One region of the Collinsella sp. TF12-2AT genome, then DNA from elsewhere that is predicted to be linked to it. Evidence: riboswitches for the same ligand, from Rfam matches in the RefSeq annotation. Region 1 holds a riboswitch; the other holds the start of a gene.
The links. A riboswitch is a leader RNA that binds a small molecule or an ion and turns the genes downstream of it on or off. The one in region 1 is predicted to bind thiamine pyrophosphate.
Positions count from the first base shown of each region.

Region 1 (5,976 bases):
TGCATTAACGGCAAAGGAATAATGCTGGCAGCTCACACTAAAGTGCGGCACCTGCTCGGACGTGCCTTTGTACTTGCCCTCGAGCAGGTCGGCCTGGTCGAGCACCTGGCGCGCGTAGCCCAAGAAGGTCTCGCCTTCCTCGGACACAATGACGCCCTTGTTGGTGCGCTCAAAGATGTGTACACCCATCTCGTTTTCGAGATCGCGAATTGACGCGGTAATCGAAGGCTGCGACACAAAGAGCCGGCGCGAGGCCTCGGTGATGCTGCCGCATTCGGCAACTTTGACGACATATCTGAGCTGCTGGAGCTTCATGGCTTTCTCCCTAGACGTTCGTGACGTCGAAACCCGTCGCGTCCATCTGACGCATAAACGACGGCATCTCCCCCGTCGCGGCGCAGGCGGCAATCTGATGCAGAGCCCCGGCAACCGCATCATCTGCCGCAGCGCCGATATGCCAGCGCGCGGCAGCCGTGACGGCCTCGTTGGCATTGGCGACTGCAACGGAATTGGGAACGGCATCGATCATGGGCAAATCGTTATCGGAATCGCCGAATACGGCCACATCGTCGGGCGTCAGGCCCAAAGCGCGCGCCAGCTCCAGCGCAGCACAGCCCTTGTCCCAGCCGGTCGGAAGAACGTCGAACAGGCGCACGCGGTTGTTGGGAAACACGAGCGAGAGCTCCGGCACCTCGACGGCAACACGCTCGCGCAGCTCGGCGAGCTCCTCGCGCGAACGGGCACTCCAGATATTCGCCTTGTATACCGGGGCATCGTCAACGACAGGGCGACAGGGAGCCTCTTCGCCCTTGAGCCACGCGTTGCCGCCTGACTCCATGGCGCGACGCACACGCTCGGGATCGCTTGTCACGCAATAGGCGTCGTTGTCCCAAAAGTCATCACCCAGACGGTAGACCTTCAAATAGGTATCGTCGGTCTCTTGCTCCAGGTAGTCGGCCAGGCGCATAAGGGCATCGTTATCAGTTGCGCGCGAGGCAACCGCCTCGCCATCGACAAACATCACCTGGCCGTTGCAAAACGCACCGGTCGAGAAGCACTCGGAGCGATTGCGGAACATCCAGCCCATCGCGGACGGCTGGCGACCCGAAACCGGGCCAAAATGCAGGCCCGCCGCCTGCATGGCATGAATGCCCTCGATGGCGCAGTCGCTGGCGCCATCGTGTCCAGCAGGAATCAGCGTATCGTCCATATCGGTCAGCACAAGTTTGATCATAAGGTCCCCTCGGTCATTCTTTATCCCGTCTATTGTAACGACCTGCCAATAAGGGACAGGTTTATCTTGGCAGGTTTTATCTGGGAAAATGCAGCGCCCCTGTTGCCACCTGCCAAAATAAACCTGTCCCATATTGGCAGGTGCGCTAGTATAGGGAACAACAGATTCGATGCGGGAGTGCCGGCGGTGCAAACCACAAGGCTGAGAGGGCATAGGGCCCAATCCTTTGAACCTGTCAGTTAATGCTGGCGTAGGGAGCATGCCGCCTTTACAGGGGCGCTGTCTATGCACAGCGCCCCTTTTCTATGCCAAGGAGGCATGTGCAGTGATTGATTCGGAACAGCTTAAGCAACATATGGTCAAGGCCGTAGAGGAGATTCGAGCCACCAATCCGATGGCCGGCTCCATCACCAACACGGTGACGATCGACTTTGTCGCCAACGCGCAGCTCGCCGTGGGCGGTTCGGCCGCCATGGTCTATCTGCCCGACGAGGGCGAGGCGCTCGTTGCCGGCGGCGCCGCCATCTATCTCAACATGGGCACGCTCTTCCCCATCTACGAGCAGACGATTCCCCGCGCGGCCAAGGCGGCACACGACGCCGGCAAGCCCTGGGTGCTCGATCCGGTGGGTCTGGGCATCGGTAGCCTGCGCACCCAGCTGGTAAACGAGCTCAAGCAGTACAAGCCCGCCATCGTACGCGGCAACGCCTCCGAGATCATCGCACTCTCCGGCCTGTGGGGTCTTGAGGGCGAGTCGGCCGATCTGAGCCGCGTACGTGGTGTCGATACCACCGACACGGTCGACGCCGCCCGCGATGCCGCCGTGGCGCTCGCTCGCCACACCGGCGGCGCCGTTGTGGTCTCGGGCGAAGTCGACCTGATTACCGACGGCACGACCGTGGCCAAATCCCACGGCGGCAGCCCGCTCATGTCAAAGATTACCGGCTGCGGTTGCTCGCAGGGCGGCGTGCTGGCCGTGTACGCCTGCGCTGCCGATCCGTTTACGGCAGCAGTCTGCGGTACCGCCGTCTACAACGTCGCCGGCACGCGTGCCGCCGCCGTCGCCGATGCCCCGGCAAGCTTTAAGGCCGCCTTTATCGACGAGCTCTACCGCGCAACCGCCCAAGACATCGCCGATAACCAACTCGAGCTCGAGGAGGCATAAGCCATGTCCGAGCCCGCAACCAATGCCGGCATGAACACGCTCGTCGCCGTGGCCATCGCCCCGTGCGGCACCGGCGATGAACTGTCCGCCGAGGTCGCCGAAGTCGTGCGCGTCATTCGCGAGAGCGGCCTTCCCAACCGCACCACCTCGATGTTCACCGAGATCGAGGGCGACTGGGACGAGGTCATGCAGGTCGTGCGCGACGCGACCTTTGTGTTAGCGAGCAAGGGCATCCGAACCGAAGTCGTGCTCAAAGCCGATATTCGACCTGGATTTACCGACACCATGACCGGCAAACTCGAGCGCATGGAAGCGCAGATCAAAAAGCAGGAGGAAGCACGATGAGCATCCGCGACAACCTTGATATCTCGGCCTATCTGGTACTCGGCCCCGAAAATACCCTCGGACGCCCCGTGGGCGATGTGGTGGCCCAGGCACTCGACGCCGGCTTTACCTGCATCCAGGTGCGCTCCAAGGTGGCAAGCGCCCGCGAGATCATTGCGCTGACCGGCGACGCCGCGCAGGCAATCGCACAGGCCGGCAAGACCGGTCAGGTCGCCTTGCTGATCGATGACCGCCTTGACTGCGTACTCGCCGCACGCGAGCAGGGCATTGCGGTCGACGGCGTGCACGTGGGCCAGAGCGATATTCCCGTCGAGGTCTGTCGCAAGCTGCTGGGCCCCGACGCCATCGTGGGCCTTTCGGCCCGTTGCGAGGAAATGCTCGAGTACGTCAAGACCGCCGACATGAGTCTGGTCGACTACCTGGGCATCGGCCCGCTCCACGAGACCGAGACCAAGCGCGACTGCGGACGCGCAGCCGATGGCTCCATCATCACCAAGAGCTTTGAGGACCTGGCCGCACTCCACGCGGCAAGCCCCGTGCCCATCGTGGTGGGCGGCGGCGTTAAGACGGCCGACTTGCCGCAGCTCAAGGCAACCGGCGTCGACGGCTTCTTTGTGGTGAGCGCCGTCTGCAGCGCCGACGATCCCTACGCCGCGGCCAAGGAGCTTGTCGACACCTGGCAGCAGGCATAGGCATAGGCCGAGCAGCTGCTCCGCGGCCTCATATCTTCAGCAACGGAAAGCGCATCCCAGTTTGGACCTCCATTCTGGGATGCGCTTTCCGTATAGAGGGCCAGTGGGAAACTGCATCCCATTCCAGACGCGGGACGCCGTTTCCAAAACCCTCCCGTCCGGGAAACTGCATCCCGTTCTGGGCGCCGATTCTGGGACGCGCTTTCCGCCGCAGCCCCTACCCCGCCAGATACGTTTCCAGCGCCGGCAAGGTCGCCTCCGCATCACGACGACCGACCTGGTAGATGCGCTCGAGCTCATCGGGCTCGCGGCACAGCGACGGCACCTTTACCGATTCGCTCGGCCGTACCACAAAGACCTCGCCGGCCGCCTCGCGACGCGCCAGGTCATCGAGCGTGGCATTGTAGACCTCATGCCGATGCTCAAGCGCTGCGACAAACTCCGGGTAGTGACGGAACACGCGCCGCAGCATGGGCATCACGCTGTTGGGCTGCTTTACAAAGCCCGCCGGCTGCGTCAGCACCACCACGTTGCGGTCATAGCCCTGCGCAAACAGCCAAGCACTGGGAATGGAATCGGCCACGCCACCATCCAGATACTTGCGGCCCTCAATAGCAACGGGACGCGTTGCCACAGGGATCGCCGATGACGCCCGAATCCACTCGATATCGCGCTCGTCGCCATACGGCAGATCGTGATAGACGGCCTTGCCCGTCTCGATATCGGTACACACGCACGTAAACCGCATGGGGCAGGCACGATATGTCTCCAGGTCGATGGGATCGCGCTCGACGGGCACCTCGTGATAGGCAAAATCGGCATTGAACATGTCCCCTGTTCGCAACCAGCTCGTTACACTCGCATAGCGCTTGTCGGCGCAATAGGCCTTGTTGTAGCGGATGGCACGGCCGATCTGGCGCGATTTAAAGTTGTAGCCAAATGCCGCGCCCGCCGAGACACCCACCATATGGTCGCAAGTTAAGCCGCACTCCATCCAAACGTCGAGCACGCCCGCCGTATACATACCGCGGTAGCCGCCTCCCTCGAGCGCAAGCCCCACCGTGCGCGTCGTATCCGGCTGTGCCATGTGACCATCTCCGTTCCTGCGTTTTAAAACGGGACAAGTATACCCGTCAACATATATCGACTCAGTCGCATTTTTCATGCGCACCCAGGCGTTGCCGTTTGGCGAATAATAGCCGCCCACAGCATGTGCGCCCATATATAATTGTGCACTGTTGTCTATACTACTCAGCTGTTATCAACAGCGAACATTAGCCGGCAAAGTAACTCAACAACGCAGCAAGGCGGGGGCCTGGATACACGCAAGGCGCCGAGCAACGACGCGTGTACACTACGAGCTCGCCCGACGCCATCCGCCCCGACCTCAGAAAGCCGCTTACAACATGGACACCGCCAGCAATTACACCGAAACGCTCGAAAAGACCGTCCGTGACCTTCTCGAGCGTCAGGATGATCTGATTAGGACGGCCTTTACCGACCAGCTCACCGGACTTGGCAACCGCGGCGGCTTTGCCCGTTCCCTAGAGGAAATCTGGGAGCAGGAACTGCCCGTGACCATGGCGTTTATCGACATCGATAACCTTAAGCACTGCAACGACGTCTTTGGGCATGACGAGGGCAACCGCTATATCTTGCAGGTAAGTCTCTATCTCAAGCTGTATATGAAAGTGGACGAGGCGGCGTTTCGCATAGGCGGCGACGAGTTTGCCATCCTGTCTACGATTGCGACCGAGGACGACCTCGCCGAGCGCCTGGAACACTGCCGAACGGTCCTACTCAAAAACAACGATTCCGAGATGCCTCACTCGTTTAGCTACGGAGTGTCGCACGCCGACCCCGCCCTGGGTGAAGTCTCCAATCGCATGACACTCGATGCCGACCATCGCATGTACGACTACAAGCTACGCCATGCCATGCATCTTGATCGACGCAATATCGCGCAAGTCCACACCGACGACTTCGAAATAAGCGATCGCGTTTTTGACGCCTTTTCGATGCTCAACGAAGGCCGTTATTGCTTTATCGAGAACTTGGACAAACATCGCACCCTATGGTCACAAGGCGCCCTGCGCGATCTCGGTCTTCCTTCTGAGCATGTAGACAACTGCCACGATTACTGGAAAACGCGCGTCCACCCCGATGACCTTGAGGCCTACATCAACGACATCGACCAAATCTATAATGGCTCCAAACACCGCCGCGTCATGCAGTACCGCATGCGCAATGCCGCGGGCGACTACGTCCTCTGCCGCGCTCGCGGGTTTCGCATCGACGGCGACGGAAATACCCCCTCGCTCTATGTCGGCGAGCTCGTCAACCACTCACTCGCCGAGACCGTCGACGCCGCCACGGGCCTCGGAACGCAGCGTATGCTGATCAACGCTATCGATGCCTGCCGTCGCGACCGTTGCGAGACGGGGCTTATAGCGGTCCGCATTTGTGGCACGGCAAAGTTCAACGAGCTCTACGGGGCCGAGGCTGTCGACAACATGCTCGCCGAATACGCAGGCCGCATG
Region 1 is NZ_QSQK01000001.1:140,817-146,792, forward strand. Features, by position in the region: gene DXD24_RS00560 (LysR family transcriptional regulator) at 1-315, opposite strand, end outside; gene DXD24_RS00565 (HAD-IIB family hydrolase) at 326-1,234, opposite strand; TPP riboswitch at 1,398-1,508, shown strand; gene thiM (hydroxyethylthiazole kinase) at 1,560-2,399, shown strand; gene DXD24_RS00575 (thiamine-binding protein) at 2,403-2,744, shown strand; gene DXD24_RS00580 (thiamine phosphate synthase) at 2,741-3,436, shown strand; gene DXD24_RS00585 (patatin family protein) at 3,654-4,523, opposite strand; gene DXD24_RS00590 (EAL domain-containing protein) at 4,843-5,976, shown strand, end outside.

Region 2 (5,976 bases), on a different contig from region 1:
CATATTGAATACCTCGCTTTGGGCTGGGCACGATTTGCTCCCACCAGTTTACACGCTCCCCGCCTCGCGGCCACCGCACATCAAGCTCCTCCGCCACCGCGCGCCCGCGCGTGATACGATGGCTCACGGTACATTAACCAGCACGATCGATCCGAAAGGAGCCTGCGTCATGGAGCGTCCCTGCGCATGGAAAAAGTACACGCCACAGCAGATCGAGGAGCTCGAGGAGCTTTGCCGCGGCTATAAGCAGTTTTTGAGTGAGAACAAGACCGAGCGCCTGTGTGTCAAGGCCGGCATCAAGATGGCCGAGGAGGCGGGCTACGTCGACCTGGAGACCGTGATCGCCGAAGGCCGCGAGCTCAAGGCAGGCGACAAGGTGTACGCCGCCAACCACGGCAAGGACCTTATGCTCGTCAACCTTGGAACCGCCCCGCTCGAGCAGGGCTTTAACATCCTGGGCGCCCACGTGGACTCGCCTCGCCTGGACCTCAAGCAAAATCCCGCCTTCGAGGCCGGCGACATGGCCTACCTCGACACGCACTACTACGGCGGCGTCAAGAGCTACCACTGGGTGGCCTCCCCGCTCGCGCTTGTGGGCGTCATCTGCAAAAAGGACGGCACCACCGTCGACATCAACATCGGCGACAAGGCTGACGACCCGGTCTTTACCATCTCCGACCTGCTGATCCACCTCTCGAGCGAGCAGATGTCCAAGCCGGCCAAGGACGCCGTCGACGCCGAGATCCTCGACGTGATCGTGGGCGGCCGCCCCGTCAAGTTTGACGAGGACGACAAGGACGCCCCCAAGGAGCCCGTCAAGCAGATGTTCTTGGATATCCTCAAGGAACAGTACGATGTCGAGGAGGAGGACTTCCTCTCCGCCGAGATCGAGGTCGTGCCCGCCGGCCCCGCCCGCGACATGGGTCTCGACCGCTCCATGATTTTGGGCTATGGCCACGACGACCGCGTCTGCGCTTACCCCTCCATGCTCGCCCAGATCAACGTGGCAGACGTCGAGCGTACGAGTATCACGCTCATCGTCGACAAGGAGGAGATCGGCTCCGTGGGCGCCACCGGCATGACGAGCCGTTTCTTCGAGAACACCGTCGCCGAGATCATGACGCTCGCCGGCGAGAGCAGCCCGCTGGCCCTGCGCCGCGCACTCGCCCGCAGCCGCATGCTCTCCTCTGACGTGTCCGCCGGCTTTGACCCGGGCTACGCCGGCAAGTTCGAGACCAAGAACGCCGCCTTTATGGGTCGCGGCCTGTGCTTTAACAAATACACGGGCAGCCGTGGCAAGGGCGGCTCCAACGACGCCGACGCCGAGTACGTCGCTCTCATCCGCGACATCATGGACGAGGCAGGCGTGGACTTCCAGACCTGCGAGCTCGGCCGCGTCAACGCGGGTGGCGGCGGCACCATCGCCTACATCATGGCCGAGTATGGCATGAACGTCATCGACTCCGGCGTTGCCGTCCTGTCCATGCACGCCCTGTGGGAGGTCGCCAACAAGGCCGATATCTACGAGGCCTATCGCGGCTACAAGGCCTTCATCGAGCGCGCCTAACCAACCCTTCATCAGTTGCGGTGAAATACGGACTAAACTGGCCCATAAACGGCCAAAACAGACCGTATTCCACCGCAACTTCCTTTTTGGCAGAGGAGAGTCCATGCTGCAGGTCATCATTTCGCCCGCCAAGCAGATGCGTGCGGCCCAAGATGCTTTTGAAGTCCTGGGCATTCCACCTTTTGCGCACGAGACGGCTCGCCTCCACCGCGCACTGCTAGATATCGAGCGGAATGAAGGCAGCGGAGGTCTGCAGGCGCTCTGGAACGTGAGTGACAAACTGCTGGGGCCTTGCCTCAACACCCTGCATGAGTTTGGGCCCATCCTGAAAAACGGCGATCTCGACAATCCCGCACTCGCCCGTCACCTCTCCCCTGCCGTCATGTCCTATCACGGCATTCAATACCAGAGCATGGCACCCGAGGTGATGGATTCCGCGCAGCTCGCATGGCTGCAAGACCATCTGTGGATCCTATCGGGCCTTTACGGATGCGTACGCCCCTTTCATGCCGTTGAACCGTATCGGCTGGAGATGGGCGCGAAGCTTGCCGTCGACGATGCCCGAGACCTCTATGCGTTTTGGGGCGACAAGCTCGCACGGGCCATCGCTCCGGCAGGCTCCAACGCTACGATCGTCAACCTCGCCAGCGCGGAATACGCCAAAGCCGTTCTGCCCCGCCTCACCACCGATGCCACGGTCGTCACATGCCTCTTTGGCGAAGGCATCCGCAACGGCAAGCCCATCCAGCGCTCGACCGCCAGCAAAAAGGCACGCGGCTCCATGGTGCGCTGGATGGCAGAAAACAAGCTCGAGGATGTAAGCGGGCTCACCGCGTTCGACGTTGGTTATCGCCACTTTCCCGAGCTTTCAAATAAAAACACTTTGGTCTTCCTGAACGAACAGGCCTTGTAGGATCACCGCTACTTTTGAATGTGCCGCCTAGGCACGGCGTCTATTCCGCCAAGCCGTCGGCTTTGGCAATTTCATTTGTCGAGCCGTCCTGATAGGTAATCTTGACATGCTCAACCTCGGACACCGCAACACCCGTCGGAGGCTCCAGGCGCCATTCCGTCAGCGCAATGTCCATGGTCGTGGGAACGTCCCCCTGATCTTTGAGCTCGACCGACAGCGTCTTAAGCGACGCATCGAAGGTCACGCGCTCGATCTCTTCACCAGGAATGGAGCCACCGCTCAGCTGCAGCTGCACAAACTCGTCGCGCGGATACCAATAGTCGCCCGGCGCGGCCACCGTGTTACCACCAGCGACCTTCACCGTCATGATCGGCAGGGCATCGTCGGCCTCAAACTCCCAGGCAGCGCCGCCGCGACCACCATACGTCCAGATACAAAAGGCAATCACCAGCACGGCAAGCACCGCAAAGCCAATCGCGACAAGGCCATGGTGCGCACGGCTTTCCTCGGCCGATACATCCCATTGCGTCTCTCGATATAGATGCTTGTCTTCCATGTTCGCCTCCCCACAGGCACGCTCGTTGGCCCAATCGTACCCATTCAGGCTATACTTGAGCCCATGACATAACGGGGAGCTTGCAGGACAAGACGACAGGCTGAGATTGGGCGCGCCCGCCCTGACCCGCAAACCTGATATGGGTAATGCCAACGAAGGGAGCCGTGCCAATGAGCACACAGACCGAGCCCAAGCTCGTCACGCAAATCGACTTCGCCCGCGCCGGGCAGATCACACCGCAGATGAAGGAGGTCGCCGAGCGCGAGCATCGCGACCCCGAGTACATCCGCGAGCGCGTGGCCGACGGCCGCATCGCCATTCCCGCCAACATCGTGCATATCAAAAAGGGCATGCGCGCCTTTGGTGTCGGCGAGGGCCTGGCCACCAAGGTCAACGTCAACCTGGGCATCTCGGGCGACAAGGCCGATGCCGCCGAGGAGTGGAAGAAGGTCAAGATCGCCGAGGACTTTGGCGCCGACGCCATCATGGACCTCTCCAACTCGGGCAAGACGCGCCAGTTCCGCCAGCAGCTCATCGACGAGACGCCGCTCATGGTGGGCACGGTGCCCATGTACGACGCCATCGGCTACATGGAAAAGCCGCTGGTCAAGCTTACCAAGGACGACCTGCTCGAGGTCGTGCGCGCACACGCCGAGGACGGCGTGGACTTTATGACCATCCACTGCGGCATCAACAAATCGGTCATCAAGACCTTTAAGGAGACCGGCCGCCTGATGAACATCGTCAGCCGCGGCGGCTCGCTGCTGTTTGGCTGGATGGAGGTCACCGGCAACGAGAACCCCTTCTACGAGTTTTACGACGAGGTGCTCGAGATCTGCCACGAGTACGATGTGACGATCTCGCTCGGCGACTCCTGCCGCCCGGGCTGTCTCTACGACTCCAACGACGCCACCGAGACCGCCGAGATGATCGAGCTGGGCAAGCTGTGCAAGCGCGCCTGGGCCGCCGGCGTCCAGGTCATGGTCGAGGGCCCGGGCCACATGGCGCTCGACGAGATCGCCGCCAACATGAAACTGCAGAAGCGTCTGTGCCACAACGCCCCGTTCTATGTGCTCGGGCCGCTGGTGACCGATATCGGCGTGGGTTACGACCACATCACCGCTGCCATCGGCGGCGCCATCTCCGCCAGCTCCGGTGCCGACTTCCTGTGCTACGTGACGCCGGCTGAGCACCTGTGCCTGCCCAACGCCCAGGACGTGCTCGATGGCCTCATGGCCACCAAGATTGCCGCGCACGCCGCCGATATCGCCAAGAAGGTGCCGCACGCCCGCGACATGGACGACAAGATGGGCCAGGCACGCCGCAAGCTCGACTGGGATGCCATGTGGAAGTGTGCTCTCGATCCGGTCACCGGTAAGAAGCGCTACGAGGAATCCCCCGCCGCCACCGAGGGCACCTGCACCATGTGTGGCAAGATGTGCGCCGTCCGTACCGTCAACAAGGTGTTCGAGGGCACGACGATCGATCTTGGCATGGAGGATTAACGCGTCACTGGAGCCACAATCGGCAACAAGGTGCTCGTCAATTGTTGACATGTGAACATTTGCTTACATTTGCGTAAAGATTGCATCACCCGCCCGGGATCGGCATACAGCCGGCCCGGGCATCTTTATAATGCAGGCTTAAAGACCCATTTGATTCCGACCGGACAAGGGAGCGAACATGGATCGCAGTAAGGTACCCGCCGTCCTGTCCATCGCAGGATCCGATTCCAGCGGCGGCGCCGGCATTCAGGCCGACATCAAGACCATCACAGCGCACCGCCTGTATGCCGAGACGGCCATCACCGCCATCACAGCGCAAAACACACTGGGCGTCACCGCCGTGCAGAACATCTCCCCGGATATTGTCGCGGCGCAGATCGATGCCGTTTTTGACGATATCCGCCCCAACGCAGTCAAAATCGGCATGGTTTCCTCTGCCGAGATTATCGAGGTTATCGCCGACCGCTTGAGCGCATGGGATGCGCAAAACATCGTTGTCGACCCCGTCATGGTCGCCACCTCGGGCGCCCGTCTCATTGCCGAGGATGCCACCGAGGCGCTTACTCGTTGCCTGTTCCCACTGGCGACCGTTATCACGCCCAATATTCCCGAGGCCATGGCGCTGCTCGATTACGAGATCGATTCCGAGCGCACGCAGCAAAATGCCGCCATGCTCCTCACCCGCCGCTTTGGTTGCGCATCCCTCGTTAAGGGTGGGCATCTTGTCAACGAGGCCAACGATGTATTGGCCGAACCCGCGCCACTCGATAACGAAGGCAACCATATGGGCGATCCGCTCACCACGTGGTTCCGCCACAAGCGCATCGAGACCGGCAACACGCATGGCACCGGCTGCACGCTTTCATCCGCCATCGCCTGCGCATTGGCCCAGGGCATGGATCTTGCCGATGCCGTCAACGCCGGCAAGGCCTACTTAACGGGCGCTCTGGCCGCCGGCTTTGACATGGGCAAAGGCTCCGGCCCCGTCAACCACATGTGGCAGTACTAAATAGCCAGTAACCTGCCAAAAAAAGACAGGCTACCTTGCACCAAAAACCGTCGCAACATTCGATGAAAATCGTGCAAACGCGAAAAATCATCGGATGTTGCGACGGTTTGATTTTAGATAGCGGTCGAGCAAAGGACCGGGGCGCCTATTCGTCGGCGAGCTGGATGCCGAGCAGGCCCGAGAGTGCCAACGCCTGCTCGGCATTAACCGTCAGGCCACGCAGCTCATGGTAGTCGCCCGAGACGACAGGGGCCGCGAACGTACAACACGATACATCCACGCCGGAAAGCGGCGTCTTGAACACATCGATTCGCGTCAGGTCGCAGCCGTCCAAGCGCAATTGCCCCAGCTTTGCCCCCTGGAGTGCGGCCTCGGTCAAACGCGTGTCACGCGCAGCCATGGGGCCAATGTTTCCCTCCGAAAGGT
Region 2 is NZ_QSQK01000010.1:46,875-52,850, reverse strand. Features, by position in the region: gene polA (DNA polymerase I) at 1-3, opposite strand, end outside; gene DXD24_RS07560 (aminopeptidase) at 170-1,567, shown strand; gene DXD24_RS07555 (YaaA family protein) at 1,671-2,480, shown strand; gene DXD24_RS07550 (hypothetical protein) at 2,521-3,036, opposite strand; TPP riboswitch at 3,099-3,215, shown strand; gene thiC (phosphomethylpyrimidine synthase ThiC) at 3,207-4,541, shown strand; gene thiD (bifunctional hydroxymethylpyrimidine kinase/phosphomethylpyrimidine kinase) at 4,720-5,550, shown strand; gene DXD24_RS07535 (pentapeptide repeat-containing protein) at 5,696-5,976, opposite strand, start outside.
Region 2: another riboswitch for thiamine pyrophosphate. It lies ahead of thiC (phosphomethylpyrimidine synthase ThiC); the one in region 1 lies ahead of thiM (hydroxyethylthiazole kinase).